Cellulophaga algicola DSM 14237: one gene and its partner. The protein of the gene in region 1 interacts with the protein of each later gene in a pairwise test. Links are inferred from orthologs where the notes say so. Each region holds a gene or a part of one and is shown in the gene's direction. Other genes may lie near its edges. The genes, in order: sucD and sucC.

The links.
Region 2: the proteins of sucD (region 1) and sucC interact in binary tests that used the Escherichia coli proteins (3 or more experiments, as listed by UniProt). The link is inferred for Cellulophaga algicola DSM 14237 from one-to-one orthologs.

Annotation. Positions count from the first base shown.
Region 1 is NC_014934.1:4,746,063-4,762,508, reverse strand. What follows is about bases 8,564-11,400. They hold sucD (succinate--CoA ligase subunit alpha), read left to right. Parts: upstream 8,564-9,464; coding sequence 9,465-10,337; downstream 10,338-11,400. Other genes in these bases: fabG (3-oxoacyl-[acyl-carrier-protein] reductase), read left to right, coding at 10,479-11,228; CELAL_RS20650 (UDP-3-O-(3-hydroxymyristoyl)glucosamine N-acyltransferase), read left to right, coding at 8,564-9,380. In the rest of the region: CELAL_RS20690 (hypothetical protein), read left to right, coding at 1-1,067; CELAL_RS20685 (hypothetical protein), read right to left, coding at 1,075-1,428; T9SS response regulator signal transducer PorX, read right to left, coding at 1,645-3,189; CELAL_RS20675 (HD domain-containing protein), read left to right, coding at 3,300-4,529; lpxD (UDP-3-O-(3-hydroxymyristoyl)glucosamine N-acyltransferase), read left to right, coding at 4,553-5,581; CELAL_RS20665 (bifunctional UDP-3-O-[3-hydroxymyristoyl] N-acetylglucosamine deacetylase/3-hydroxyacyl-ACP dehydratase), read left to right, coding at 5,571-6,962; lpxA (acyl-ACP--UDP-N-acetylglucosamine O-acyltransferase), read left to right, coding at 6,964-7,749; efp (elongation factor P), read left to right, coding at 7,865-8,431; more of CELAL_RS20650, read left to right, coding at 8,457-8,563; CELAL_RS20635 (VWA domain-containing protein), read left to right, coding at 11,480-13,255; CELAL_RS20630 (prohibitin family protein), read left to right, coding at 13,270-14,085; hisG (ATP phosphoribosyltransferase), read left to right, coding at 14,336-15,193; CELAL_RS20620 (GNAT family N-acetyltransferase), read left to right, coding at 15,202-15,639; hisD (histidinol dehydrogenase), read left to right, coding at 15,648-16,446. UniProt on the Escherichia coli protein: Succinyl-CoA synthetase functions in the citric acid cycle (TCA), coupling the hydrolysis of succinyl-CoA to the synthesis of either ATP or GTP and thus represents the only step of substrate-level phosphorylation in the TCA.
Region 2 is NC_014934.1:376,202-392,791, reverse strand. What follows is about bases 1,747-4,727. They hold sucC (ADP-forming succinate--CoA ligase subunit beta), read left to right. Parts: upstream 1,747-2,632; coding sequence 2,633-3,823; downstream 3,824-4,727. Other genes in these bases: CELAL_RS01635 (DUF1456 family protein), read right to left, coding at 4,618-4,727; CELAL_RS01640 (hypothetical protein), read left to right, coding at 4,237-4,572; lysA (diaminopimelate decarboxylase), read right to left, coding at 1,747-2,304. In the rest of the region: CELAL_RS01660 (sulfurtransferase), read left to right, coding at 1-402; CELAL_RS01655 (thioredoxin family protein), read right to left, coding at 406-921; more of lysA, read right to left, coding at 1,066-1,746; more of CELAL_RS01635, read right to left, coding at 4,728-4,986; CELAL_RS01630 (Hsp20/alpha crystallin family protein), read left to right, coding at 5,232-5,678; excinuclease ABC subunit UvrB, read right to left, coding at 5,771-7,759; CELAL_RS01620 (T9SS type B sorting domain-containing protein), read right to left, coding at 7,823-10,537; CELAL_RS01615 (ABC transporter permease), read right to left, coding at 10,654-11,487; CELAL_RS01610 (ABC transporter ATP-binding protein), read right to left, coding at 11,525-12,421; CELAL_RS01605 (T9SS type B sorting domain-containing protein), read right to left, coding at 12,558-16,590. UniProt on the Escherichia coli protein: Succinyl-CoA synthetase functions in the citric acid cycle (TCA), coupling the hydrolysis of succinyl-CoA to the synthesis of either ATP or GTP and thus represents the only step of substrate-level phosphorylation in the TCA.

The DNA of each region.
Region 1 (16,446 bases):
TTTTTTTTGATACTATAGAATACAGTGTGTGGCATTATTTTTCTAAAATCCATCTTGCTCTTTTGGCATCTTTTATTTTTTTAACGACGATTGATAGGTGGAAATATGCTTTGATAGTTTTTATTTTTATCGGTTATTATCAAGTTTACGGAGCATTTAACGTAGTTGGTTACGGTGTGATTTTGTCGGAAATATTACCTTTTGTAGTATTTCCTCTACATTTGATGTTACTTTTCTATATCGATAAAAAATTGAATAGGTACAGAATCGAAGCGACTAACGTTAAACAAATTAATATTCTAAAAGAGTTACTTAGTTTGCAGCATTACAAGGTCAAAAATGACACTATTCAAAGGAAGATTAACAATCAAGATATATCGTTCAAAACTATATTTTCCCTAGACCGACGATTAAAAGAATTACAGACCTTGTCTCATGATATAACTAGTAGGTATACCATATATATGGCTAACGCAAATACGAAAAATGTGTTTCTCTTTTTTTTAGTTTTATCACTACCACTAGTTACTTTTTCTTATAAATGGGTTCCCGTTACGTTAAATGAAATTTCTCTTATTAATTTAAAATTAATAATTCCGGAAGGTGATTTTCAGACCTATGTTTGGTTAATAAGTTTTAAGCTTACCATATTTGTATTGCTTTTTATATGGTTTGTAACTTCAAAACAACTTTGGAGGTATGCTGTGTTAATTCATCTAAGTGTAGTAGGTCTACAGCTTTACCAGGTGGTAATAGGTAGTGAGACAATATTTGATGAAGTAGAAGTGTTTAAAGCTATTCCGATAATAGCACCTTTGCTAGTGCTAATTTATTTCCTAGCAAAATGGATTAGTTACAAAACTAGAGCAGAATACCTTAATGAATTGGTAAATGAGAAAATCAATGTGATTTTAGAGCTACTAGGACAAAGTCAGTTGGGGGGAACTAAATTAATCCTCCAATTTCAAGATTTAAAATCCCAAAAGGAAACAATGAAAGAGGAGGATTATTTTGAACAATTAAATAAGCTTAAGAAAGCCATTGAAAATAAAGGCGTAATTCTATAAAAGACAATTAATTATTGTCTTCCATCGCATTAATTTCATCTGTTACATCTTTTAAAAGACTACGTAACTCTCTTTCTTGGCGCTCTCTAATTTTGCGCTCAATAATTTGTTCAATTTCCGACTGTTTTTCCTTCGGTAATTGGTTGAAATTTAAAGAATTTACTTCAGATTTTAACATCTCTCCTTCGCCGGTTATTAACCAAACCAAATTTAATTTAGGATAGGTAGCGACTATATTCTCTATAACATCACTACCAATCGAAGCATTGTTCTTTAGCATTCTTAGTGTGTAACCATTACTCGCACCTATTGAAAGGTCAAATTGTCGGGCACTCATACCTGCATTCTTGATGAACTGCATCAATCTATCTACTGTTTTGAACATAACTATTGTTTTTAGTTGAAACTGTAGTAAATATAGCTATTATTCGTTAAACTTTAGTGCATAATTCCCCATTTATTAGATGAAATGCACTCTTTTCGTGTGTTTTACACTAATCAGTAGAATAAAAGCTGTGAAATTATATAGAATTGGTTCTATTTAGGAGTTTATTATGTGTATTTTTAACCTCTTCACTTATCTTGGATCTAGTACTACAAACGGAATGATCATTTCTTCTAAAGAAACACCTCCATGTTGATAGGTATTTCTATAATAACTCACGTAATGGTTGTAGTTATTTGGGTATGCAAAAAATAAATCATTCTTAGCAAATATAAAAGAGCTACTCATATTTATAGTCGGTAAAAATATAGCACTTGGTTTAGTAGCTTCATAAACTTCTTTTTTCTCATAAGACAAACTTCTGCCAGTTTTATAACGCAAATTGGAACTAGTGTCTTTGTCTCCTACAACCTTAGAAGGTTGCTTTACATTGATGGTTCCATGGTCTGTGGTTATAATTAGCCTTTGTCCCATAGATTGTGCTTGTTGTATGATTTCTAGTAGGGGTGAGTTCTTAAACCAGCTTTGAGTAAGTGACCTATATGCTTTGTCATTAGAAGCAAGTTCTTTAATTACTTCCATTTCTGTTTTTGAATGGGAAAGCATGTCTACAAAATTATATACAATGACTGTTAGATCATTCTTTTTTTGAGTTTTATAATTCTGAGATAATTGTTTGCCTTGCTTTAAACTAGTTATTTTGTGGTATTCCCATGTTAACTCTAGACCTAATCTTTTTAATTGCTCTCCTAAGAACTCAGCTTCAAAAAGGTTTTTTCCACCATCTTCCGTGTCATTTTTCCACCATTTTGGATATTTTTTTTCCATATCAAGAGGTGTTAATCCAGAAAATATAGCATTTCTTGCATACTGGGTAGCTGTAGGTAAGATGCTAAAATAGCTCGTCTCTTTTTTCTTTTTGTAAAAAGGAGTCACCGTATCTTCAAAAGCAAGCCATTGATCGTAACGCAAATTATCAACAACAACCAATAGGGTAGGTTGGTCTTTTAGTTCTGGTTTTATTAATTCTCTAAATACAGTGTGCGATAAAACGGGAGCATCTTCATCTGTAAACCAATCTTCGTAATTTTTATCAATAAATTTTCCAAATTGATTATTTGCTTCGGATTTTTGAGATTCTAGTATTTCAAACATGCTAGAATCTTCAATTTCTTCCAGTCTTAGTTCCCAGGTAATCAGTTTTTTGTATAAGTCAGCCCATTCAGTATATGAATTTACCATGGATAAATCCATCGCTATTTTTCGAAATTCTTGCTGGTAATTAGCTGTTGTCTTTTCAGAAACTAATCTTGAGTTGTCTAAACTTTTCTTTAGAGATAACAAAATCTGATTAGGATTAACAGGTTTAATCAAGTAATCTGCTATTTTAGATCCAATTGCCTCGTCCATGATAAACTCTTCTTCGCTTTTAGTGATCATGACTACAGGAAGTGTTGCGTCTATATCTTTTAATTCTGTTAATGTCTCTAAGCCCGAAATTCCTGGCATGTTCTCATCTAAGAAAACAATGTCAAAACGTGTTTTAGCCACTTCCTCAAGGGCTTCTTGTCCGCTTTTGCAGGTTACTACCTTGTAATTTTTACTTTCTAAGAATAGAATATGAGATTTTAGCAAATCTATTTCATCGTCTACCCAAAGTATCGTTATTTTATTCATGTATGTTGTATAAATCTATTTGAGGCTTTTTAACCCTTTAATATTCTAGCTTTTTAATAGTATACTTAAAATGCAATTGTATAACTTTGAAGCTAACAAATCTTTTTAATTTGATAAAGTTAAAGAAACTTGAAATTTTTAATGATCCAATTTACGGATTTATTAACATTCCCACCCCTTTAGTTTTTAGTTTGATAGCTGAACCTAGCTTTCAGCGCTTGCGTAGAATATCTCAAATGGGCATGTCTTATTTGGTGTATCCAGGGGCACATCATACTCGTTTTCATCATGCTTTGGGGTGTATGCACCTTATGCAGCAAGCAATTCAAATACTTCGTATTAAAGATATTGAAATATCAAAAGAAGAAGAAGAAGGCTTGCTTTGTGCTATTTTGTTGCATGATATAGGTCACGGACCTTTTTCGCATGCAATGGAGCATAGTATCGTAGAAGGGGTGAGTCATGAATATATTTCGTTGAAATTTATGGAGTCTTTAAATGATAAGTTTGAAGGCAAATTAACAACTGCAATAGCTATTTTCAAAGGAGAATACCCTAAGAAATTTTTAAATCAATTAGTTTCTAGTCAGTTAGATATAGACCGGTTAGATTATTTAAAGAGAGACAGTTTTTATACGGGTGTTGCAGAAGGGAATATTAATTCGGAACGTTTAATTACCATGTTAAATGTAGTCAATAATGAGCTTGTTGTAGAGCGAAAAGGGATTTATTCTGTAGAGAAATTTCTAATGGCACGTAGGTTTATGTATTGGCAAGTATATTTACATAAAACTGGTTTGGTAGCAGAGCAATTGCTTATCAGTATTTTAAAACGAGCTAAAGAATTGCTGGCTAGAGGAGAAAAACTAGCGTGTAGTGATGCACTTATGTTTTTTATGACCAATAAAATAGGCAAAGGTAATTTTACAGAATCTGTTTTAAATCGTTTTGCATCTTTGGATGATGTTGATATTTTATCAGCAATAAAGCAATGGCAGAATTCGTCAGATTTTACACTTTCAAAGCTTTCTGAGATGATTTTAAATAGAGAATTATTACAGATTAAAATAAAAAGCAACCCAATTAGTCCAGAAAAATTAGAAAAACAACGTACTATATTTATGAAAGCTTACAATTTAAATGAGCAAGACATAAATTATTTTGTTTATTCAGGAACTGTTCAAAACCAGACGTATGATTCTAAGAAACAAAATATTAAAATAATAAATGATAACGGAAAAGTGACTGATGTTGTAAAAGCTTCTGATCAATTAAATTTGAAAACAGTTTCGAAAATTACAACCAAGTATTATATCTGTTATCCTAAACTTACTGTTTAACTATTTTTGTTACTTTTGCCTTTATGAAATTTACAGCTAGTCAAATTGCGGGTATTTTAGAAGGAGAACTGGAAGGTAATCCTGATATCACGGTTAATAAATTGGCTAAAATAGAGGAAGGGGAGCAGGGATCCCTTACATTTTTAGCAAATCCGAAATACACGCAGCACATATATACTACTAAATCTTCTATCACAATTGTCAATAGAGATTTTGTAGCAGAGCATGATTTAACCACAACACTTATTAAAGTGGATGATGCATATGAATCATTTTCAAAGTTATTAGAATATTATAATCAAGTAAAAAATAATAAAACAGGTATAGAAAGTCCGTCATTTATTGCAGCATCAACTACCTATGGTAAAGATTGCTATGTAGGAGCTTTCGCATATATAGGAGAAAATGTAATCTTGGGTGATAATGTGAAAATTTATCCAAATGTTTATGTAGGTGATAATGTACATTTAGGTGATAATGTAATAGTTTTTGCAGGTGCTAAAATCTATTCAGAATCTATTATTGGTAATAATTGCGTAATTCATAGTGGTGTTATTGTTGGTTCAGACGGATTTGGTTTTGCGCCAAATGCAGATGGAGAATACAAAAAGGTGCCACAAACAGGAAATGTTATTATTGAAGATAATGTAGATATAGGTGCAGGAACTACAATAGACAGAGCTACTTTAGGTTCTACGATTATAAGAAAAGGAGTAAAGCTAGACAATCAAATACAAATTGCACACAATGTAGAGATAGGGGAGCATACTGTAATTGCTGCACAAACGGGTGTAGCTGGGTCTACCAAGATAGGGAAGCATTGTTTGATTGGTGGTCAGGTTGGAATTGTAGGGCATATAACTATAGGAGATAATGTGCGCATACAAGCACAGTCTGGTATTGGAAAAAATATTAAAACAGGAGAAATAATTCAAGGCTCACCAGCTTTGAATTATGGTGATTTTTATAAATCGTATGTACATTTTAAGAATTTACCGAAGATTATTAATAGAATTAACGAAATAGAAAAAAAGATTGGCCGTGAGCAATAAACAACGAACAATTGGCAAAGAGGTTACTTTAACTGGTGTAGGATTACATACAGGCGAAAATGTAACAATGAAATTGGTGCCTGCACCTGAAAATCATGGATATGCCTTTAAACGAACAGATTTAGAGGGAGAGCCTATTATAGAGGCAGATGCAAACTACGTTATAAATACGCAGCGAGGTACTAATTTAGAAAAAAGGGGGGTAAAAATTCAAACGTCAGAGCATGTTCTTGCAGCATTAGTAGGCTTAGAAATTGATAACGTTTTAATAGAACTAGATGCGCCAGAACCACCAATTATGGATGGTTCTTCTAAGTTTTTTGTAAAAGCTTTAGAAGAAGCGGGTATCGTTGAGCAAGAGGCAGAAAGAGAAGTATATATTGTCAAAGAAGTAATCTCTTTTAAAGATGAAGCTTCGGGAAGTGAAATTACTGTAATTCCTTCAGATGAGTATCAGATTACTACCATGGTAGATTTTGGCACCAAAGTTTTAGGAACTCAGAATGCCACGTTAGACAAGCTTTCAAATTTTAAAACAGAAATTGCTGACGCTAGAACATTTAGTTTTTTGCATGAATTAGAAATGCTTTTGGAGCATGGATTAATAAAAGGTGGAGATTTAAACAATGCCATTGTTTATGTGGATAAAGAAATCTCTGAAGAAACAATGAAAAAGCTTGAAAAAGCTTTTAATAAAAAGAAGTTGTCTATTAAGCCAAACGGAATTTTAGATAATTTAACATTGCATTACCCTAATGAAGCAGCACGCCATAAGTTACTAGATGTAATTGGAGATGTAGCTTTAGCAGGAACACGTATTAGAGGTAAAATTATTGCAAATAAGCCGGGTCACTTTGTGAACACGCAATTTGCAAAAAAGCTATCTAAAATCATAAAATTAGAAAAGCGAAATAAGATCCCTCAATATGACTTGAATCAGCCACCTTTGATGGATATTCATCAAATTATGGATGTACTTCCCCATAGACCTCCATTTTTATTGATAGATCGTATTCTTGAGCTTTCAGATACTCATGTGGTGGGTATGAAGAATGTAACCATGAATGAGAATTTCTTTATGGGGCACTTTCCAGGAGCTCCAGTAATGCCAGGTGTATTACAAGTAGAAGCTATGGCTCAAACAGGAGGTATTTTAGTATTGAGTACAGTTCCGGATCCAGAAAATTATTTAACTTTTTTCATGAAGATGGATAATGTTAAGTTCAAACAAAAAGTACTTCCTGGTGATACCTTAACGTTTCACTGTAGCCTTATTACGCCAATAAGAAGAGGTATTTGTCATATGCAAGCTTATGCTTACGCAAATAACAAGTTGGTATGTGAAGCAGAATTAATGGCGCAAATAGCTAAAAAGAAATAGAATGAATCAACCATTAGCTTATATTCATCCAGGCGCTAAAATTGCTAAAAACGTAGTAGTAGAGCCTTTTACGACCATCCATAATAATGTTATAATTGGTGAAGGAACTTGGATAGGTTCTAACGTAACCATTATGGAAGGCGCAAGAATAGGGAAAAATTGTAATATTTTTCCTGGAGCAGTAATTTCTGCTCCTCCTCAAGATTTAAAATATCAAGGAGAGGAAACCACCGTTATAATTGGAGATAATACAACAATTAGAGAATGTGCTACCATTCACAAAGGAACCTCAGACCGTATGAAAACGGTTATCGGAAAAAACTGTTTAATAATGGCGTATTGCCATGTTGCCCATGATTGTTTAGTGGGCGATAATTGTATTTTTTCTAATAATTCTACGTTGGCAGGGCATGTAACTATAGGAGATAATGTTATTTTGGCTGGTTTAGTGGCTGTGCATCAATTTGTGTCTATTGGGCAACATGCTTTTGTTACAGGAGGTTCTTTAGTTCGTAAAGATGTTCCGCCCTATGTAAAAGCAGCGCGAGAGCCTCTTTCGTATGTAGGTATAAACTCTGTGGGTTTAAGAAGAAGAGGTTTTACTTCTGAAAAGATTAGAGAAGTACAGAATATCTATAGAATTTTATACCAGAAAAATTATAATAATTCGCAAGCAGTTCAAATTATTGAAGCAGAAATGGAAGCTACTCCAGAGCGAGATGAAATACTTCAATTTATTAGAGATTCTCAACGTGGAATTATGAAAGGCTATTTTAGCACTAATTAAGCTACTTTCAATTTTAGAAATAATTAATTTAGAGTAATCAAATATATTTAAAAGTTAGAGGTGATATTTTAGTTGATAAACTACAAATCATAGATTAACATTCAGTACTAAAATTATGGCATCAACATCAGATATTAGAAAAGGACTTTGTATTCGGTACAATAACGATATATTCAAAATCATTGAATTTTTACATGTGAAACCAGGAAAAGGTCCTGCTTTTGTACGTACAAAGTTGAAAAGTGTAACTTCAGGTAAGGTTTTAGATAATACATTTTCTGGAGGTAGTAAAATTGAAGATGTTCGGGTAGAAACACGTTCATACCAATATTTATATCCTGAAGGGCAAACGTATCATTTTATGAATACGCAAGATTACAACCAGATTACACTAGAGGAAAGTGCTTTAGATTCTCCTGGTTTATTAAAAGAAGGTGAAATAGTTACTATTCTTTTTAATACAGAAGATAGCATGCCATTATCAGTAGATATGCCGGCAAGTGTGGTTTTAGAAGTTACTTATACAGAGCCAGGCGTTAAAGGTAATACGGCAACAAATGCGACTAAACCAGCAAAAGTAGAAACAGGAGCAGAGGTAAATGTTCCTTTATTTATTAATGAAGGTGATAAGATTAAGGTAGATACAGCTTCTGGTTCTTACATGGAACGTGTTAAAGAATAATTTTAAGAGGTAAAGCCATATTTAAATGAAATTTCCTATTCCTCATAGTTTACAGCAAATTGCTAGCATTATTCAGTCTGAATTTGTGGGTCCTGATGATTTCCAGATTTTAGGGATGAACGAGATACATGTTGTTGAGCCAGGTGATATTGTTTTTGTAGATCACCCGAAGTATTATGAAAAAGCATTAAACTCTAAGGCGACTACAATTTTAATCAATAAAAAAGTAGATTGCCCTGAAGGGAAAGCATTGTTAATTTCAGAGGATCCTTTTAGGGACTTTAATAAACTTACCGCTTTTTTTAAACCATTTAAGAAAACATCACAAAGTATTTCTTCAACAGCTAGAATAGGGAAAGATACTGTTATTCAGCCAAATACGTTTGTGGGTAACCATGTTGTTATAGGTGATAATTGTAGGATACATTCTAATGTTTCTATTTATGATAATTGTGTTATCGGAAATAATGTGACCATACATGCGGGAACAGTTTTAGGGTCAGATGCATTTTATTATAAAAATAGGCCAGAAGGTTTTGATCAATTATTATCTGGAGGACGTGTTGTTATTGAAGATAATGTTGATATAGGTGCACTTTGTACTTTTGATAGGGGTGTTACTGGAGATACTAGGGTAAAAAAAGGAACTAAGATAGATAATCAAGTTCATGTTGGTCATGATACTGTAATTGGTGAAAAGTGCTTAATAGCATCGCAAACTGGTATTGCCGGTTGTGTAATTATTGAAGACGAAGTTACCCTCTGGGGGCAAGTAGGAGTCATAAGTGCTATCACGATTGGAAAAAAAGCAGTAGTTTTAGCACAATCCGGAATTTCAAAATCTCTTGAAGGAAATGCCACGTATTTTGGAAGTCCGGCAGAAGAAGCACGTGAAAAAATGAAGCAAATGGCATGGATTAAACAAATTCCGAACATAATAAAAAAATAGAAGCATAAATAAGCTAAGGAAATACTTTATAAATTGTTTTCAATGCCATATTTTTGCATAGCAATAAATTAATATAGATATAAAATGAGTGTTTTAGTCAATAAAGATTCCAAAATAATTGTACAAGGTTTTACAGGTAGTGAAGGTACCTTTCACGCAGGTCAAATGATTGATTACGGTACGAACATCGTTGGTGGTGTTACTCCAGGTAAAGGCGGGCAAGAACATTTAGGAAAGCCAGTTTTTAATACTGTTCACGAAGCTGTTGAAAAAGTTGGAGCAGACACGACTATTATATTTGTTCCGCCAGCTTTCGCTGCAGATGCAATTATGGAAGCTGCAAATGCAGGTATTAAAGTAATTATAACTATTACTGAAGGTATTCCTGTGGCTGATATGGTAAAAGCATCAAACTATATTAAAGATATGGATTGTCGCTTAATAGGGCCTAACTGCCCAGGCGTTATAACTCCAGGTGAAGCTAAGGTTGGAATTATGCCAGGTTTTGTTTTCAAAAAAGGAAATGTTGGTATTGTTTCTAAATCAGGAACATTAACATACGAAGCTGCTGATCAAGTAGTACGTCAAGGTTTAGGGATTACAACGGCTATTGGTATTGGTGGTGATCCAATTATTGGAACAACAACAAAAGAAGCTGTTGAAATGTTAATAAACGATCCAGAAACAGAATGTGTAGTTATGATTGGTGAAATTGGAGGTCAATTAGAGCCAGATGCTGCAAGATGGTACAAAGCAAGTGGTAGTAAAAAACCAATCGTTGGTTTTATTGCAGGTGAAACTGCTCCTGCAGGTAGAACTATGGGTCATGCTGGTGCAATTGTTGGTGGTAGTGATGATACTGCTCAAGCTAAAAAACGCATCATGCGTGAGTGTGGTATTCATGTAGTTGAATCTCCTGCTGAAATTGGATTGAAAGTTAAAGAAGTAATGGGATAATTGTCTGACAATTAAATCAAAAGTATATAAGGTTAAAAAATCCCGTTTATTCTGAATAATTTTCAGTTTAAGCGGGATTTTAGCTTTCTATATATCAAACAAAAGGTATATTTGAATAACAACTGAACAAATCGAACAAAAATGAAATTATTAGAAGGTAAAAACGTAATAATTACAGGTGCAAGCAGAGGTATTGGTACTGGTATTGCTCAAGTTTTTGCAGACCATGGAGCTAATGTGGCTTTTACATATAGTTCTAGTGAGGCGCCAGCGTTAGCATTAGAAAAAGAATTGACGGCTAAAGGCGTAAAAGCAAAAGCATATAAAAGTAATGCGGCTAGTTTTAGTGATTCAGAAGCATTAGTAGCTAAAGTTTTAGAAGACTTTGGTGGGGTGATAGATGTATTGATTAACAATGCTGGAATTACAAAAGACAACCTTCTTATGCGTATGTCTGAGGATGATTTTGATAAAGTAATTGAAATTAATCTAAAGTCGGTTTTTAATATGACTAAAGCAGTTCAGCGTACCATGTTAAAGCAGCGTAAAGGTTCTATTATAAACATGAGTAGTGTAGTTGGAGTTAAAGGTAATGCGGGTCAAACGAATTATGCAGCATCAAAAGCAGGTATGATAGGTTTTACCAAATCTATAGCACTAGAATTAGGTTCTAGAAATATTCGCTGTAATGCTATTGCTCCAGGGTTTATTGAAACAGAAATGACAGATAAACTTGATGCAAAAGTGGTACAAGGTTGGAGAGATGGTATTCCTTTGAAAAGAGGAGGTAGTCCAGAAGATATTGCAAATGCTTGTTTGTTCTTTGCTTCGGATTTGTCAGCATATGTAACTGGTCAAGTGTTAAACGTTGATGGAGGAATGCTAACTTAGTAGTAGCCATAATTATGCAAATTCAGACTATCTTTTTTTTAATTTTAGCAGCACTTGTTGCTATAATAATAGTCTTTTTTCAATATTATTATAAAAATAAAAAGAGAGGAAGACGAATCGTTTTGCTCTCTTTTTTACGTTTTATAGCGTTATTTTCTCTATTTATATTGCTTATTAATCCAAAATTCGTAAAAAAGGACTATATCGTTGAGAAAACTAATTTGGTGGTCGTGGCTGATAATTCAAGTTCAATGGCTGCTAATTCAGCGCAATTAATTACATTTTTAGATCAATTTAAATCAGATAAAACACTGGCTGAAAAATTTAAAATTGATTATTATGAATTTGGTGATCAGCTTCAAGTACTTGATTCTTTAAATTTTTCTGAAAAGAATACGAATATAACAAAGGCATTAAAATCTGTTTCGGAAATTTACAATCAAAAAAATACAGTTGGAGTTTTACTTTCGGATGGGAATCAAACCATAGGTCAAGATTATGAATTTTATGGAGCTAAAATTAATATTCCTTTCTATGGGGTAGTTTTTGGGGATACCACGAAGTATGAAGATGTTAGAATCAACCAAGTAAATACCAATAAATTTGCGTTCTTAAAAAATAAATTTCCAATTGAATGTTACCTGTCTTATGAGGGAGATATTCCTGTGGATCTTCCAGTTACTGTTGTTGTAGATGGTAAAACAGTATTTAAAGAGCAAGTACAGTTCTCTAATGTGATACAATCAAAGCGTATACATACCTTTTTAAATGCAGATGCCATTGGAGTGAAAACTATTGCTATTACTGTAGGGGCCTTGAAAAACGAGAGGAATATAGTAAATAACAAAAAATCTGTTGTAGTTGAACTAATAGATGAAAAGACGAATGTAACTATAATTTCTGCTGTTATGCATCCCGATTTAGGAGTTTTGAAAAAAGCAATTGAAACCAATGAACAACGGTCGGTGACCATTGTAAAGCCTTCTGTGTCTAAAAAAATATTAGAAGAGACAGATATTTTTATCTGCTATCAGCCAGATGCTAGTTTCAAGGCTGTATATTCTTTTATTTCTAATTCTAATTCAAACTACTTTACTATAGTAGGAACTAAAACGGACTTGAGTTTTCTTAATTCACTAGATTTAGCTTATAAAATTGAAACAGGGTATCCTGTTCAGGAGGTCTTAGGAAAAGTAAATCCTTCCTTTTCAAAGTATGATATATCATCCAGTGATTTTACAGATTATCCTCCATTAGCTAGTAATTCGGGAGCAATTAGTTTCTCGGGAACTCATGATGCATTGCTGCAAATGAATATTAGGGGTGTAGATGTAAATAATCCGCTTTTAGCAATTTCCGAAAATAAGGGTCAGAAAACGGCTGTTTTACTTGGAGAGAATATATGGAAATGGCGTTTAAAGAATTATATCAACCTTGAAAATTTCGAAAATTTCGACACTTTTTTAGGTAAACTCCTGCTTTATTTGTCCAATAATGCAAAAAAAGAACGTTTATCGATAGATTATAAATCGGTTTATGAAAACTTAGGATCTGCAAAAGTTACGGCTAGTTATTTTGATGAAACCTATGTTTTTGATGCGAAGGCGAAGCTCTTTATACAGATGGATGGCGGAGAGAAGATTCCAATGCTATTAAAGGCTAATTATTTTGAAGCCGATCTAAGTGATTTTAAATCGGGTACGTATTCTTTTAAAGTTGGAGTAGAAGGGAAGTCTATTTCAAAGTCAGGTAAATTTACAGTTTTAAATTATGAAGTAGAGCAACAGTTTTTTTCATCAGATTATAAAAAAATGGAAAATTTCTCTACAGCAACAAACGCATCACTTTTGTATCCTAATCAATTCTCTCAACTTTTAAAGGTACTTAATGCGGATAAATGCTTCCTTCCAACCCAAAAGAGCGTAGAAAATGTCGTATCTTTGATAGACTTTAAAATCCTTCTAGGGCTTATTATTATAGCTCTTTCATTAGAATGGTTCATCAGAAAATATAACGGATTAATTTAAATTTAAATTCAAATATGGATAAAATTCCAAAAATTGCATTACCAGCGGTTTTCGCTTTAGTAGTTTTAATAATATTAATTTCAAAATCTACTGTTACGGTAGACTCAGGTCAGGCTGGTGTTTTGTACAAACAATTTCAAGGTGGTGTGGTTACAGATGAGCCACCATTAGGAGAGGGTTTTCATTTTGTAGCGCCATGGAATAAGGTTTTTATTTATGAAGTGAGACAACAAGAAGTTCTGGAGAAAATGAATGTTTTGTCTAGTAATGGTTTAGATATTAAATTAGAGGCCTCGGCTTGGTTTGAGCCTGTTCGTAGTGAGCTAGGTAAATTACACCAAGAAAAGGGAGAAGATTACATACAAAGAGTTTTATTACCTACAATACGTTCTGCGGCACGTTCTGTAGTAGGGAGGTATACGCCAGAGCAATTATATTCTAGCAAACGTGATGCAATCCAACAAGAGATTTTTGACGAAACCCAAAAGATCGTTGAAGGAGAATATATTCAATTAAATGAAATTTTGGTTCGTGACGTGACCTTGCCTTCTACTATTAAAGACGCAATTGAGCGTAAGCTTAAACAAGAACAAGAATCATTAGAATATGAATTTCGTTTAGTAACGGCAAAGAAAGAAGCGGAAAAGGTAACGATTGAAGCACAGGGTAAAGCTGATGCAAACCGTATTTTAAGTGCATCATTGACTGATAAGATTCTACAGGATAAAGGTATTGATGCTACATTGGAACTCTCTAAATCTCCGAACACTAAAGTTGTTATCGTTGGTGGTGGAGAATCAGGCTTGCCATTAATATTGGGGAATAACTAATCTGTTAGTTTTTGAATAAAAACGAGAACAGTTGTTAAAAAAACGATTTTTTATTTTTTAACACTAAAATTAATTTTACTTTTACATCAGAATGAAAAACTACACTACACATCATCATCATTTTTATACTTGCTTTCAAGCGAGGTAGAAATGTATTGTAGTAGTACAACATATTTTAAACCCGTTTGAGCAATCAAACGGGTTTTATTTTTAAACTTTTTTTGATTGCCAGACACAAACTAAAAAGAAAATGACAAAAATTAGAATTGCTATTCAAAAATCAGGACGTTTAAATGAAGAGTCTATCGAGATTCTTAAAGATTGTGGTATCTCTATTGATAACGGTCGCGATCAATTAAAAGCTTCTTCTCGTAACTTCCCTATGGAGGTATTTTATTTGCGAAATGGAGATATTCCTCAGTACTTAAGAGATGGCGTTGTAGATATTGCAATTATAGGAGAGAATGTGCTAATAGAAAAAGGAGAAGATATTTCTATTGCAGAGAAATTAGGCTTTTCAAAATGCAAAGTATCTTTAGCTGTTCCTAAGGCAGTGAAATATGATTCCGTTAAAGATTTTCAAGGGAAACGTATTGCAACATCATACCCAAATACGGTTAAAAACTATTTGGCAGATAAAGGCGTTTCAGCTGATATTCACATAATTAATGGTTCTGTAGAGATTGCTCCAAATATTGGGCTAGCAGATGCTATCTGTGACATTGTTTCTAGCGGAAGTACTTTGTTTAAGAATAACCTAAAGGAAGTAGAAGTAATGCTAAAGAGTGAAGCTGTTTTGGCAGTATCACCTAAAATAACAGAAGAAAGAAAAGGTATTCTTGAAAAATTACAATTCAGAATTCAATCGGTTTTAAGAGCAAGACAATCAAAATATGTATTGTTAAATGCGCCGAATGATAAATTACCAATGATATTAGATTTGTTACCAGGAATGCGTAGTCCTACCGTTTTGCCATTAGCAGAGGAAGGCTGGAGCTCTGTACATACTGTTATTAAAAAAGATTCCTTCTGGGAAGTTATTGATGAGCTAAAACAAGCTGGTGCCGAAGGTATTTTAGTATGCCCTATTGAAAAAATGGTTTTATAAGATTACCAATGAAGGTTGTTTTTAATGTAAAATTGATTCCTTATGAAGAAATGGAGTCAATTATTCCACTTGTAATTCAGTTAAACAAAGGAAAGTTTCCTGAAGAAGTATTGATAAGTAGGTTAAAAGATGTGCTTGCAACGGGAAGGTATCAATGTATTGGAGTCTATGACGATACCCAATTAATTGCGTGCTGCGGTTTTTGGATTCTCAATAAGCTGTATGCTGGGAAGCATGTAGAGCCAGATAATGTATTTGTAACAGCAGCTTATCGCAGTGCAGGGGTTGGTGAGTTAATGATGACTTGGTTGTTTAATTATGCTAAAAGTATTGGTTGTATTGGTGCAGAAGTAAATTGTTACATCCATAATGAAAAAGGTAAAAAGTTCTGGGAGCGTCAAGGTTTTGAAGCTTTAGGGTATCACATGTTAAAGAAATTTGATTAGTATTTGTTATGAATAAAATATATAATCCTAAAAGAGAAGATTGGAAATCCATTCTTAAGCGTCCTACAAAGTCTGTAGCAGATATAGAAAGTACTGTAAATACTGTTTTTGATGAACTTCAGAAAGATGGTGATGCTACTATAAAGAAATATACAGAAAAGTTTGACGGCGTTTCTGTAGCGGATTTATTAGTTACAGACGATGAAATTGTTGAAGCGAACAGTTTGGTTGCTATTGAATTAAAAGAGGCTATTCTTCTTGCGAAAGAGAATATCGATAAATTTCATGCTGCTCAGAAAACAGAAAGTATAGAAGTAGAAACAAGCCCCGGAGTGCATTGTTGGCAGGTAAAAAGACCAATAGAGAAAGTAGGTTTGTATATTCCTGGAGGAACAGCGCCATTATTTTCAACCATCTTAATGTTAGCGGTTCCTGCTAATATTGCAGGTTGTTCGGAGATTATTATGTGCACACCACCTAACAAAGAAGGTAAAATACATCCTGCTATCTTATATACGGCTAACCTTTGTGGGGTAACTAAGATTTTTAAAGTAGGAGGTATTCAGGCCATTGCAGCAATGACCTTTGGTACAGAATCTATTCCTCAAGTTTATAAGATATTTGGACCAGGAAATCAATACGTAACGGTTGCAAAGCAGATAGCAACAAAGTATGGGGTTGCCATAGATATGCCTGCGGGCCCAAGCGAACTCTTGGTTGTTGCAGACGATACAGCAAATGCAGAATTTGTAGCATCAGACTTATTAAGTCAAGCAGAGCATGGTGTTGATAGTCAGGTTATATTGG
Region 2 (16,590 bases), 4.4 Mb from region 1 along the record:
AGAGGGAACTTTACAGCATCTTTCAATAGTGAAATGGTGGTCGATTTTAACTCCGTTTTAGAAAATACGATATCAGAAGTAGCCATACTTATTGATGCACGATCGCAAGGTAGGTTTAATGGAACGGCGGCAGAACCTAGAAAAGATTTAAGGAGCGGGAGTATACCCAATTCAATAAATATACCCTACACCACAGTGCTTGATAATCATAAATTTAAAGATAAAACGGAATTGCTACAACTGTTTGAAAATGTAAAAAATGACGTTCGACCATTAGTATTTAGTTGTGGGTCGGGAGTCACTGCATGTATACTTTTATTAGCGAGTGAACTAGTGGGTATTAAAAATAAAAAATCTGTCTATGACGGATCATGGACAGAGTGGGCACAAAAAGTATTGTAAATTTTATTTTCCTTCGGTATACGTTTTCCAGTCTTTTTCCTTGTGGATATTGTCTCCAAAGTACTTCGCTATTTGTAAAAATGCATCCGGTTTTTGATATCCTGGAATCGGAGAAAGCATATTCATTTTTTCATCTAAAAATATAGTAGTAGGGTAGCTTAATTTTCCTTGCATTAATGCAGCAGCAAATTCATGATATCCGTTTCTTCCAGAGGGAACAAACTTAAAAGTCTTTCCTTTAAATTCTATAGGTTCTTTGCCTTCGCCATCTAGTTTCACCATATAGAAATTCTTTTCCATATAGGCTGCTACAGTAGCATCTTGGAAAGTATCCTTGTCCATTTTTTTGCACCAGCCACACCAATCCGTATAGACATCTACAAAAATCTTCTTCGGATTTTTATCTGTTTCGGCAAGTTTTGCAGCTTCTTCCCAGGATAACCACGTAACTTCTTGAGCATTTGTGGTAAATATATTTAACATGCTAACGATAAAGAAAGCGTATAAGGTTAATTTCATTTTGTACTATTTGATTGTTTAGTCTCTTAACATGTATAAAAATAACGTTTTAATTGCTATTTTATTTCCAAAAAATAGTAAAACGTTGTAAAACAAAAAATCCTGCATTGCAGGATTTTTTTAGATAGGTATTATTTTACTTTATTATTTAGCAGTTGCTTTTTCTTTTTTTGAAAAAAGATTTTTTACATCTACTTGGTTTTTAATGATATCTTCTAAAGTTTCGCGCTCTCTAATTAATACAGCTTCTCCTTTGTGCCATAATACTTCGGCAGGTCTAAATCTGCTGTTGTAATTACTTGCCATGGTAAAGCAATAAGCACCAGCATTTTTAAAGGTAAGTATATCTCCTTCAGATATTTCTGTAATTCTACGGTTACTAGCAAAAGTATCCGTTTCGCAAATGTAGCCTACCACAGAATAGTAACGTTCTCTACCTTCTGGGTTGGAGATGTTTTCTATTTGATGGTAAGAACCATAAAGCATAGGGCGAATTAAGTGATTAAATCCAGAATCAATACTAGCAAAAACCGTAGATGTTGTCTGTTTTACAACATTCACTTTTGCAAGAAATTGGCCCGCTTCGCTCACTAGAAACTTACCAGGTTCAAAAGCTAAGGTTAATTCTTTTCCGTATTCTTTACAGAAAGCATTAAACTTTTCAGTTAGTTTACTACCTAATTCTTCTATGTTTGTCTCAATGTCTCCTTCTTTATAAGGTACTTTAAAACCACTTCCGAAATCAATAAAATCTAATTCCTTGAAGTTTTTAGCAGTTTCAAACAATATTTCAGAAGCATAAAGGAATACATCAATATCTAATATGTCGCTCCCAGTATGCATATGAATGCCATTTATATGCATTTGTGTAAGTTCTACAATGCGTAATAAATGCGGTATTTGATGAATGCTAATTCCAAATTTTGAATCAATATGGCCTACAGAAATGTTAGAGTTTCCTCCAGCCATTACATGAGGGTTGATACGAATACATACTGGAACTTTAGGGAACTTACTTCCAAATTGTTCTAATATAGATAAGTTATCTATATTAATACGTACGCCTAATTTAGCAGCTTCTTCAATTTCTTCTAAAGAAACTCCATTAGGGGTAAAGATGATGTTTTCAGGTTTAAAACCAGCAAGAAGACCTAATTGCACTTCTTGAATAGAAACAGTATCTAAGCCGCTACCAAGACTATTCATTAGTTTTAATATAGTAATATTTGATAAGGCCTTAGCGGCGTAATTTAATTTTAGTTTTTTAACTCCGCTAAATGCGTTAGTAAGCCTGTTAAACTGGGCTATTATTTTTTCAGAATCATACACATAAACCGGATCTCCGTAGGTTTTTGCGATGTTCAATAAATCGTGATTCGTCATTGCACTATAATTTTAAAGCAAATCTATACTTCTTCTTTGTTCTGAACAAAATAAAACATCAAAAAACCAAAATACAACAAATTGTTTTATTTATAACAACCCTGTGGGTTTGGAGTTGAGGGGCAATTGTTTAAGCAATCATTTATTTTGATCATTATTTTTAAAGATTTTATATGAGAATTAAGCGTATATTTTAGCTAAAAAAATACCTAATATGTTATTTTTTGATGATAATTTAAAATTTAAGGAAATAGCTTTCTAATTTCATTAGGGTAATTAGCAATGGTTTGTTATTTTTGTCATCATTAAATAAAGACACGATTTACTTATGAATCTTCACGAATATCAAGGAAAAGAAATTTTAGCAAGTTTTGGGGTACGTATCCAAAGAGGAATTGTAGCTCATACTGCAAAAGAAGCTGTAGATGCTGCAAAGCAATTAACAGCAGAAACAGGGACTGGATGGCACGTTATAAAAGCGCAAGTTCACGCTGGTGGCCGCGGAAAAGGTGGTGGAGTTAAATTAGCTAAGAATTTAAAAGAGGTTGAAGAAATTGCAGGACAAATCATTGGAATGACTTTGATTACGCCTCAAACTTCTGCTGAAGGTAAAAAGGTACACCAAATATTAGTTGCAGAGGATGTTTATTATCCAGGAGCAAGTGAAACTAAAGAGTTTTACATGTCTGTTTTATTAAACCGTGGTACTGGTAGAAACATGATTATGTATTCTACAGAAGGTGGTATGGATATCGAAGAAGTAGCTGAAAATACACCTCATTTAATTTTTACAGAAGAGATTGATCCTGGAACAGGGTTATTGCCTTTTCAAGCACGTAAGATTGCCTTTAATTTAGGATTATCTGGTACTGCTTTTAAAGAAATGACAAAGTTCGTAGCATCTTTATATAAAGCATATGATGAAAGTGATTCAAGTATGTTTGAAATCAACCCAGTTTTAAAAACTTCGGATGATAAAATAATGGCTGTAGATGCTAAGGTATCTATAGATGATAATGCACTTTTTAGAAGAAAACAATATGCAGAAATGCGTGATCTTCGTGAAGAAAATGCAATTGAAGTTGAAGCTGGTGCTTTAGGTTTAAATTACGTAGATCTTGATGGTAACGTTGGGTGCATGGTAAACGGAGCTGGTTTAGCAATGGCAACTATGGATTTAATTAAGCAAGCAGGTGGTGAGCCAGCTAACTTTTTAGATGTTGGTGGTACTGCTGATGCTGCTCGTGTAGAGGCTGCTTTTAAAATTATATTAAAAGATCCTGCAGTAAAAGCAATTTTGATTAATATCTTCGGTGGTATCGTTCGTTGTGATCGTGTTGCTCAGGGTGTTATTGATGCATATAAGAATATGGGAACTATAAACGTGCCTATTATTGTTCGTTTACAAGGTACAAATGCAGATTTAGCAAAAGAATTAATTGATAATTCTGGTTTAGATGTACAGTCTGCTGTACAATTCCAAGAAGCTGCAGATAAAGTAAAAGCTGTATTGGGTTAATAGTATCATAACTCAGAAAAATATATCCTTAAAATGGGCAATGTTATCTTAACATTGCCCATTTTTTTGTTGGTAACGAAAATGATCATTAACTACACATAATGCAATGTTTCTGTATTGCGAGTTATAAATAATGTTTGTTGTGTGGTTTTTTTTTGAAGAATCATTAAGTAAGAAAAATCTTATTTTAGAATGCGCAATTTTAAACTAGTGTTATGAAGTTTAAGTATGGGTTAAGACTACTTTGATAATTAGTTTTAGGTGAGTATAACATCTAATTTTGTAATGAAATTAGAAGCCGCATCGCGAAGTTAAGGATGTGTTAAAATGAGATTCGAGTGTAACACTATAATTCTTGAGGCGTCTTTCTAATAGCATCAATTAATCAAATATCAATCTTAAAACAAATTATCATGAAAAAATTAAGTCTAGTATTCGTCAGTGCACTATTGTTATTTACAGGATCAGTTTTAGCTAATGACGTTAAGAAATCTGAAAAGCCATCAGAAAATCTATCAACTCAAATAGCAACATTGTTAAGTAATAGTAATTTAGTGATTGAAGATGAGCTAACTGCCAATGTACTATTTACACTAAACGAAGATAGAGAGATTGTAGTTTTATCTGTGACTACAAATAGTGAAGTTATAGCACAATTTGTAAAATCGAAATTAAATTACCAAAAAGTAAGTCTAGAAAATTACAGAGAAGGTAGAATGTATACCGTTCCAGTAAGACTTAAAGCATAAGTAATTTCTTTATGTTGTTTACTATAAAAAAAATCCTGAGGAAACTCAGGATTTTTTCTTGTTTTTATAATTTCCGTGGATAATATTTTTATCTACTTTTTTTTCTTGTTTTGCTTTAAAGTCTGGATCGTATCCTTTTTTACCTTGAGGGCCTTTTTTAATATTGGCTAGTTCCTCTTTTGGATTTTTAGGATTCTCCTTAGTACCTCTAAAGTGAATTACAAGTGCGTTTAAGAAGTTTCGGAGTATTTGGTCTCCACATTCCATATAATTTGGATGATCCTCTTTTCTGAAAAAAGCACCAAGTTCTGCTTTAGATATCTTGAAATCTACAAGCTTTAGAATGTCTACAATTTCATCATCCCTTAACATTAGTGCTACTCTTAGCTTCTTAAGAATATCATTATTAGTCATATACTATAATTTTGCTGCAAGGTACTATTTTATACTAAAGTTCTAGGTTTTTCTAATCGTTTCCTGCTATCTGTTAAGGAATAATAGGAAGTACTGCCTTATTTAGTCCTTAAAAACCTTAAAAAGAGTCAATATGTCATCTTTAATAGCACGAGTAGTGACAAAATGACGTTTTTTGTCTCTTGGTATGTATTTTGTTTCTTCTAAACCAAAGAACAAATAATTTTAATAAAAAATAAATAGTTATGAGTACAACACATAAAAATGTAGTTTCAATCCCAGCATTAATGAATGAACTATTTAAGCCAGATTGGTTTGGTGGGGCAGAGGTATTAAATAGTAAAGTTCCTGCAGTTAATATTAGAGAGGGTGATACTTCTTTTGTTTTAGAGTTAGTTGCTCCAGGAAGAAAAAAAGAAGATTTTAAAATAGAAATAGATAATGATTTATTGAGTGTTTCTTCTGAGGTAAAAAAAGAATCTTCAGAAACTTTGGATAGCAAAGAAGTTGAGAAAGTGAAATACACTAGAAAAGAATATTCGTTTACCTCTTTTAAAAGAGCGTTTACATTACCTGATACGGTAAATGTAGAAGATATTAAAGCTTCTTATGAAAATGGAATATTAAGTTTTAATCTTCCGAAAAAGGAAGAAGCATTACCAAAGCCAAAGCGTTTAATTGAATTGGCGTAATGCAATACAAATTTGTGTGAACTGTAAGGTTTTCATAATGGTTGGTTTAAGTTGGTTAGTTAATTACGCCTCGGTATTTCCGAGGCGTTTTTTTATTCTTGCTTTTGAAGCATTTTTATCTCATCACGAAGTTTAGCAGCTTGCATAAAGTCCAACTCTTTAGCAGCTTTTTCCATATCTTTTCGTTTTTCACGAATCATTTTTTCAATTTGCTCTTTTGTTAGATAATCTAAATCTGGTTCTGCAGCTCTTGCCACTTCCTTTTCAAAATGATAGGTAGACACAGAATTTTTGGCCAGTACACTGTCTAAACTTTTATTTAACGCTTTTGGAACTAAGTTATGTTTGGCGTTATATGCCATTTGTTTTTCTCTACGGTAGTTGGTATCATCAATAGTTTGCTGCATACTTTTTGTAATTTTATCGGCATACATTATTGCTTTCCCATTTAGATTTCTTGCAGCTCTACCCACGGTTTGGGTTAAAGATCTATTGCTACGTAAGAACCCTTCTTTATCGGCATCTAAGATAGCAACAAGAGATACTTCTGGTAAATCTAGACCTTCACGTAATAGGTTTACGCCAATAAGAACATCAAAGATTCCTTTCCTTAAGTTTTGCATGATTTCGACACGCTCTAAGGTATCTACATCACTATGAATATAACGACAACGTATATTTATACGATCTAGATATTTTGCTAATTCCTCTGCCATACGCTTAGTAAGTGTAGTTACTAAAGTACGTTCGTCTTTTTCATTACGTTGTTGAATTTCTTCAACCAAGTCATCTATTTGATTTAAACTTGGTCGTACTTCTATAATGGGGTCCAAAAGTCCTGTGGGTCTAATAATCTGCTCTACAAAAACTCCGTCACTTAATTGCAATTCGTAATCTGCAGGTGTTGCACTTACGTAAATTACTTGGTTTTGTAAGGCTTCAAATTCTTCAAATTTTAGTGGTCTGTTATCCATTGCGGCAGGTAGTCTAAAACCATATTCTACCAAGTTTTCTTTTCTGGAACGGTCACCACCATACATGGCATGTACTTGAGATATAGTAACGTGACTTTCATCAACCACCATTAAATAATCGTCTGGAAAATAATCTAATAAACAGAATGGTCTGGTACCAGGTTCTCTACCATCTAAGTAGCGCGAATAGTTTTCGATTCCGGAACAATACCCTAATTCACGAATCATCTCTAAATCAAAATTTGTACGCTCTTCTAGTCTTTTAGCTTCTAGAGGTTTGCCTACTTCTTTGAAAAAATCAATCTGTTTAACCAAATCATCTTGAATATGTCGAATCGCATTTTGTAGAATATCTGGTGAAGTAACAAACATGTTAGCAGGATAGATATTCAGATTCTCGTAGCTCTCTAATTTGGTATTTTTTAAAGGGTCAAAGGCTTCAATTTCTTCAATTTCATCTCCGAAAAAATGAATTCGGAATGCATGATCTGCATAACTTGGGAATACATCAACTACATCTCCTTTTACTCTAAAATTTCCATTTCTAAAATCTGCTGTAGTTCTAGAATATAAACTTTGTACCAATTGATGAAGAAATTTTGTTCTTGAAATTACTTGATCCTTATGTACGGAAATTACGTTCTTTTGGAATTCTACAGGGTTTCCAATACCATACAAACAAGAAACAGAGGCAACAACGATAACGTCACGTCTTCCTGATAATAAAGATGATGTTGTACTTAAACGTAGTTTTTCAATATCCTCGTTAATAGATAAATCTTTTTCAATGTAAAGTCCAGATGACGGTATATAAGCCTCTGGCTGATAATAATCGTAATAGGATACAAAGTATTCTACTGCATTTTCAGGAAAAAATTGTTTAAACTCAGAGTATAATTGGGCCGCAAGAGTTTTATTATGTGCTAAAACGAGTGTTGGTTTCTGAACAGTTTCAATAACATTGGCAACTGTAAATGTTTTACCAGAACCGGTAACCCCGAGTAAAGTTTGATATTTTTCGTCGGTATTAAGACCTTCAACAAGTTGTTTTATGGCACTAGGCTGATCTCCAGCAGGTTTGAATTCTGATACTACCTTAAATTTCATAGCATAAAATTACGAAAGGAAGCTTGAATAAATAGACACAGGTGCGCTTATTTTTAACTCAATTTATCGCTTTAAAGTAAAGTGACCCGTGAAAATCCTACCATCTTCAAGGTTTACTTTAAACCAGTAGTCAGAGGCAGGTAAACTTTTTCCATTTGCATTTCCATTCCAACCTTCACTTTTAGGAGTAATACTTGTTATTAGAGTACCGTAACGATTAAAAATAGTTATTTCGCTATCCGCTTGAAATAGTTCATCAACACCAATTAATTGCCAATAATCATTTGTGCCATCACCATTAGGCGAGAAAAACTTTGGGTAGCCAATAATTGAAATTTCTTCGATAGTAATTCCGCAGCCTTTTTTATCTTGTACGTGAACAGTAACAAAACCTGGTGCTAGATTTAAAAACTTCGGGTTGGGTTGGTAGTCAATTCCGTCTAAAGAGTATTCGTAGTCCCCGTCACCGGTAACTAATACTTCTATAGTATTGTTATCTGAAATATCTTTTATGATAATGTTTTCAATTTGTGCCCTGTTAGAAGGGTAAACTGTAAAATCAACACTATTCGTACATAGTAGCGTTTCTCTTAGCGTACTATAGTCATAACCGAGTGTTAACCTATAATTTCCAGGTTCAGAGATGGCTATAGTAGGAGCGGTGCTAATTATAACTTCAGAATTGTTTGTTGTATTCCTCCATTCGTAAGAATCATAACCGCTTGGAGCCATCAAGTCTAGATATTCTCCGTCTGTACATACATAATGTTCTTCGGGAAAGGTAAAAGAGGGTGCTGCATTTACAATAAGTGCTATGGTTTCTACACCTCGGCATTCATTGTCTTTTTCAAGACGCACATATAAATTGATGGATGGAGTAGTGTAGGTTCCCGAAATTTCATTTTGCTCTAAAGAGGCATCTTCTAAGCTTGTGTAAAACGTAGCATTAATAGCGGGGTAACTATTCTGTCTAATTTGCTCTATATCAAAAATGCCTACTATTTCAGCAGTATCTAAATTGCTTTGGCAGGCGTAAAACGGACTCTCATTATTCGTATTTATAGTCGTTGCTTGTACGCTTATTTCCAAAATGCCTTCAGAAGAACAACCATATTCATTGGTAGCCGTATAATAAATTGTTTGATTATAGGGAGTTGTATTTCTATATCCAATTGGGTTTGAAATAGGTTGATTGTTAGTGATTGCCGAGGTACTTTCGAAAAACGAAAATTTGTAATTTTCAGGATAGTTTTTTAAAAGGTAGGCTTGCTCTAAATTAAGCGATGTGATTCCGTCTGTGGTGCTATTTTCATCTATATCACATTGAATGATTTGTAGATTTTCTATTATTGGTACAGGGTTTACTACAATAGCAGATTCTCCGATAATAGGACATTCTTTAGGGTCTGCTAAAGTTAGTGTTAATTTGTATTTTCCAGCATCTGCTAATGATGCACTTGGTATTTCTAAATAGTGGTTGTTTGGGTTTACTAAAGGTATTCCATCTTTTTCCCATTCATACTTTGCTCCTAAATATTCATCAACCTCAAGAATGAATGTTTCTTTTTCACAAATAGTTAAGGAGGTACTCGTACTGCCATCAGGATTTTTTATCAAATCAATCTTATTAAAAAAAGATTGGATGAATGGAGGTAGCCCTTGCATTGCCATTTTTCCATTTAAAGAAACAGTATTATGTACATAGTCTGCTGCGGTTCCTTTAACGTTAGGGGTGTTAATAACACTTAAATAGGCGCTACCTTCAAAGTAATTTTTTGGAGTCGTACGGTATATTTTTCCATTTTCTGCCATTTGTAGCGCACCTCTATACGCTGCTCTTTCATCTAAAACAACAGCAGAATTAGAAATATTTCTAGCAAAAAGGTCATATTGAATTAAAGATGCATTGCTTATTTCTTCATCATTAAAAGTATTTACATACAAAAATTGCCCTTCCGTTGAAAACTCTACACCATAGGGAATTGTATTTGACGTTGGTACGGTTAATTGTAGTTGGTTGCTAAGGATCCCAGTTTTTGGATCAAAATCATAAACAAACAATCCGTCATAAGCATTTGCGCTTACCATTTTTGTTCCATCGGAAGATAGTTTCAAATAGCCTCTTGGATCACTAATTAGTAAGTCTGGAAAAGTGTTTTTTACCGCATTGGTATTTATTCCTGCAGTGCTTACTTCATAACAATGATAGGTATTGAAAAAACCTACTCCTCCGCTTTCTGACGCTAAAGTGATGACCCAAATAGATTGATCAAAACAATCTTTTATTACTCCAGCAATTTTTTCAGAACTATCAGTAAGAAGTTTTTTGTTTTTTTCTGTGATAGCTCCATTGCCATCATTTTGTGAAATATCTAATACAGAATAATTGAGTCCAAAATCAGGATCACCTTCTATCGCAGAGGTATCTACAGTAAAAATATAATAGATATTTGGGTCTTGTGGCTTAGGGACTATAATTGCTGATTGTGTGCTGGAAGGATCGCCAAGTAAGCCATTACCGTTTTGAACTATTTGATGGTTTTTGTTATAAACCGTAATACCATCTGTGTATGCTAATAGGGTGCCATCTGCATCAGAGATAGACGTGCAGCCTTCAAGGGTATTTAATTTCCCGTTGGTTAAAGGAGTTACAGAGCCATTATCATTAAAATGAATGCCAGCACCGAAACCAAAGTACCAATTAGAAGTTTCGCGTTGTGCTACAGTAGTAAAGAGCGTGAAAATAAAAAATAGAAAACTAAAATATTTTTTTTTCATCTGTTGCTGTTTTTATCGCTCAGATGAAAATAGGTAAAGTAACCAATGCTATAGCGGGTATAGTTTTGGTTACTTCAATAGTCATTTTCATTGCGTTTCTCAGACGCTACAATATACTACAAATCTCTTTTCTTTAATAATACATAAGATAAATAGATGAAAATAGCCGTCCAGCAAACTACAATTAGAAGCTCATACCAGTGTACATGATAATTTAATTCAAGTTTTTGACCTAATTCTGCAGCAGCACTTTGTACCACTTTAAATCTAGAGAATGGCTCTTTAATTAGATTAGACATAGAAGATAAAGGAAAAAATCCCATAATAATGTCGGTAGTCTTACCATCAAATAACTGCCAACGGATAATTCCTCTAATAAAAAGCTCTATGATCTGCCATAAGATTAAAAAACCTAATGCAAATGCAGATCGTTTTATTAAAACTCCAAGGAATAAACAGAAAGAGAAAAATCCCATTAGCTTTACGAAATAGGCTAGTATAAATTCTAAATCAGAAAAAATTATAGAAAATTCGGTAAAATCTGAATAAGCTAAGCCTAAAATCAAGGATACAACAAAAACGAAAAGTGTTGATATCAAAGAAAATGTAAGTACTGTTAAAAATTTAGAAAGGATAAATTCTTTTTTTGAAAGCCCGTCAATTAAGTTTTGTTTAATGGTCTTATTACTGTACTCATTTGCCATCATTGAAACGATTACTATGGCTAGGAAAAGTTTAAAAAAGGCAGTAATAAAAGTGTTAAAATGCCAGATATAAGGGAAGTTAAAAATTCCTTGTTCTGCCAAGTGAAATTGAAAAGGACCGAAGTCAAATTTAATTGCAGCCGCAAGTGCAATAGTGGTTAATAAGAAGAAGTATGCTAGAATTAAAACTTTACTAGCTCTATTATTCCAAAGTTTTATAAATTCTATTTGAAGTAAACGTATCATTTTAGACTGTTTTTTTGTTGGTGTAGACTATGAAGTTTTAGGCGTTTTTTGTTAAGGTTAAGAATTGTTCTTCCAGGCTTTCGCGTCTTTTAGAAAGGTGCGATAGTATAATTCCTTTTTCAAATAACGATTTGTTTAATTCTTCTGCGAGTAAATCTTCTTTAAGGTAAGCAGTGATTAAACCTTCTTCATTCTTGATCGTTCCAAATCTTACATCACTTTCTAAAAAGGTAATAAGATTTTGTTCTTGCGAAGTTCTAAGCTCAAAAAAACCATGACTCGCTAACATATTATCTACACTTCCAGCATATAGTTTTACTCCTTTTTGAAGAATGACGACATGACTACATACTTTCTCTACCTCATCAAGAAGATGTGATGCTAAGAGAATGGTAGTTCCTTGCGATGCAATTTTTTTAATAATTTCTCTAATCTGATGTATTCCCTGAGGATCAAGGCCATTGGTAGGCTCATCTAAAATTAAAATTTCAGGATCATTAAGTAGAGCAGAGGCTATGGCTAAACGTTGCTTCATTCCTAAAGAATACGTTTTAAACTTGCTATCTTTACGGTCTAGGAGTCCGACTAGTTCTAGTTTTTCTTCAATTTTTGTGGTCGGAACCTCTTTAATTTTACAAACTAATTTTAGGTTTTGAACTGCCGTCATATACGGATAGAAATTAGGCCTTTCTATAATAGCGCCTACTTTTTTTAATGCGTCATGAGTAGAAATCTTTCCATTGAACCAACTAAATTCACCGGAAGTTCTGTTTACGACGTTTAAAGCTATTCCTAGGGTGGTAGATTTACCACTACCATTAGGTCCTAATATACCGTAAACATTACCTTTTTCTATAGTAAAAGATAAATCATTGACGGCGACAAGGGACCCGAATTTTTTTGTTAAGTTAGAGACAGATAATATGGTATTCAAAATCTATTTATTTAAGGTTGTGTTTGTTTGACGAATGAGGAGACTAATTGTTACAGAAAACTTTAAAAAATAAAAACCGAATGAACTGTATGTACTGGTTCATTCGGTTTTCTATTAAATTATTTTAGGTATTATTTTATCTATAAAGTGTAAAATGACCTACAAATTCGCGGGTATCATCTTCTCCATTTAATTTAATTATATACCAGTAATCTCCTGTTGGTAAATCTGTGTTTTTATACAAACCATTCCAACCGCTAGGGTTATCAATTAGTTTATAAACTTCTCTACCATAACGATCAAATATTACAATATAGATTTCAGGGAACTGAGTTATATTTATAGGAACCCATAAATCATTCGTTCCATCACCATCTGGAGTAAAGAAATTTGGAATTTCAATATCTATAAATTCCATGTAGATGCTAGATACCGATTCGCAACCATTTTCATCTACTACACGTACTTCATAGGTATCTGTTCGTTTGATATAGAAAGTGTCATCATCTCCATTGTCTCTATCATCGAAGTAAAATGTATATCCTTCTTTTCCACCCGTGGCAATAGCCGTAATTTCATTAATTCCCCTTTGTTCAAGATTCAACATAAGAGGTTCATAACCTTCTACTACAAAATTAAATGTTCTGATACATCCATTCGCATGGGCAATAGTTACATAATGAGCTCCAGGACTCATATTTGTAAAGTTAGAATCCATTACAAAATCATTAGGATCTACCGAATCAAGGCCATATAATACGTCGCCGCTTACCGTAGGATCTTCAAACACTATTTCTAAGTTATTTTCAGGAGTATCACCTGTGCATACATACATTACGGTTGCTGTAGCATTTAAATTTGCTCCGGCATCAACAATTACGGTTTGATTGGTAATACAGCCATTAGCATCCTTGACATATACGGTGTACGTATCTGCTGCCAAGTTTTGGTAGGCTATTAATCCGGCTACGAAATCGGCATCAGCATCAGAGTTTAGACTGCTACTATAAGGCGCTGTTCCGCCATTGATGGTTAAATTAATAGTACCATCTTCATCACCAAAACAAATCTCTGGAGTGGTACTGGTTGTAAATTCTAATAGGGTAGGCTCTGTAATGGTAACTTCTAATTGTTCAAAACAACCATTTCTGTCTTGCGCAATAATCGTGTACATACCAGGAGCTAAATCGCTAAATTCATTTGTCTCATCAAACTTATTAAGATTTGGCGAAATTGCATATTGATATATACCTGTACCGCCTGACATATTCACTACAACGCTTCCATCATTTTCTCCAAAACAGCTTATGTTCGTTATTTCTGGAGTCACTACTAGCGGTGTTGGCTCTGTAATTTGTATAAGGGTAGATATGGCTTCACAATCATTACTTTGGACATTTACATAGTAGGTACCCATTGGTAAATCAGCGAACACTTCTGATATTTGATATGGTCTTATCTCAGTAACTAAACCTGCATCAGCAAATAGTCCGTATTGATAGTTTCCTAATCCGCCGTCTGCTCTCACACTTATTACAGCTGTACTTTCTCCGTTACAGTTAATAACAGCTCCTGAGGTGTCTACAGCAAGAGTTAAAGTTTCAATTGGATCTATCACTACGGTATTAGAAACAGTTGAAATACAATTAAAACTATCTCGAATAAAGTACTTATAGGTTCCTGCAGTACTATTTTGGAATAGGTGCGTATCACTACCATTAATTTCGTTCATGGCATTAAAAGTTGCCCCATCAACACTCCAAGTATACGGTGCTGTACCGCCTGTTCCTGTAAGTTGCAACTGTGCATCTACAGTACATCCTAAAGGAGCTACGGTTACTAAAGACCCTACAGGCTCTAGTGGATCTACAATTTCTACCACCGTTGATTCAAAATCACAATTCATGTCATCTAAAACACTAATAGTATAAAAACCAGCGGCAAGATTATTGAATGTGGCTGAAACTTGACTAACAGAAGTACGTAATAAGGTAGTGCCTGTTGCGTCATTATATGTATTCAACCTATATCTGTAATTAGAGTTTACATTTCTCGGAGTTAAATTAAACGTAACAGAAGCATCTGTATCTCCTTGACAAACCAAGTTGGTATTGCTCATAGTTCCTGTAATAGGATCTGGTACTACTAGTTCAAATGCATTAGCAAAAGGAATAGAACACCCAAGGGCATCTTCAACATTCACCGCATAATTACCCGCAGGTAAGTTCTGAAATAGATACGCATTTACATTCGTTGCAATTTCAACCGTACTACTCGTACCCTCATTGATTAAGGTAATCGTGTATGGCGCTAATCCACCTGTTGGATCTACATTAGCAGTTCCTAGATCATTTGTACATCCTACATCTTCCGTAGTAATAGGAGCTAGGCTTATTGGAGCGCTTGGTGTAGCAATACTAAATACTCTATTCTGCGGACAGTTTGGTAGTCCGTCTTGAATAACTTCAACCCTATAGTTTCCTGCGGCTATAAAAATTGCTGCAGTTGGACCCGCATTTGGTACGTTATCAGTAAAGATAGAAGCACCGTCATCACTAGGGTCATTAGGTGTACCGTTCGTATTGTAAATAGAATAGGTATAACTTCCGGTATAGGTAGCATCACTCATGGTCAAACGGATACTGCCATCATCACCAAAGCAAATCACATCTGATAATTTTTCTACAGCAACACTAAAAGTGTTCGGTTCCGCTACCACATGTTGCGTGGTAATCACACATCCTGTAACCGTATTGGTTATTTGAATGGTATGCGTTCCTGTTGGTAAATCTGAAAATAGATTAGATCCTTGTGCGGCTCCAGAAGGTAACAACCTAAAGCTGTAATCTCCAGGATTTGTAGCGTAAGTAGAAAGACTACTCGTTACATTAACACTGATATCTTCTCCTAGATTGGCACAACTAATAGCTTCTGTAACGCTTGTAGCTGCTGAAATTAGTTGGTCATAAGGAAGAACCGTAACGGTCATCTGTGCATTACAACCTTTAGAATCAAACACGCGAACAATAACATCGCCACCGGCAAAATCTGTATACGTATAGGTTGTTGCAGTACCGTTTTGCAAAATAGTACCTGTTGCAACATTTTCAAACTCAAAACGAGCATAGGTAGTGCTACCCCCTAAGATACTAGAAGCATCTAAAACAATAGTAGCATTAGTGGTGGTATTGTCTGTTGTACAACCAAATCTATTTACTGTTGGTAGGTCAAACGTAATGGTATTTGGCTCTCCAACTACAATAGTCGTTCTAGAGGTAATACATCCGTTAGGACCTGTTCCTGTTACTTCATACGTAGCTGCAGGAAGCCCTATAAATGAATTTGTGGCTGTGTCATAACTTCCGTTATTAGGCAGTATCGTGTAGCCTAAAGGATTATTACCATTATTTACTTCTGCAATTGCAATAGTACCATCTGAAGCACCATTACACGTAACATCTTTTGGTGTTGCCGTAAAGTCTGGTTGTATGGCTACAGGAACATTTACCGTGAATGTTCTGAAACATTCTGGACTAGCGGTATTGGTATCATATACTCTTATGGTATATGTATCTGCAGTATTTATTAAGGCCGTTGCTGGTGTCGTAAATGCTGTTCTTGCCGTAAATATTCCACTAGATGAATCTATAATTTCATATTCATAGGCACCAGAACCTGATGATGCGCTTATTAAAATTTCAGCATCATTGGTACAACCTAAACTTTCTTCTAAAGTAGCTGAAGCTTGTATGGTAGGGTATACTTCTACAGTATCTGAAGCTGTACAGCCATTACCGTCTTTTATAAAAACAGTATAGGTATTTACGGCTACATTCGTAAAGACACCTGAGTTGTTCACATACGTAACACCTCCATCTATGGAGTATAATAAGGTTGAAGAATCTCCTATAGTAGTATTAATGGTAACTATAGCTGAGGTGCTACAGTTATCTACCGCTACACTGGTAATCGTAGGAGGTGCAGATAATGCCATAGTAACTGTACCTAAAGGATAAGCACAACCGTATTGGTCACTGATGCTTACCGCATAATCTCCTGCAACAGAACCAGCTGGTATCTCAAGAGGATTGTCTGTTGTACCCGTCGCTATTACTACAGCAGAAGGATCTGTTACCGTAAAAGTATAGGTGCCACCACCGCCAGTGATA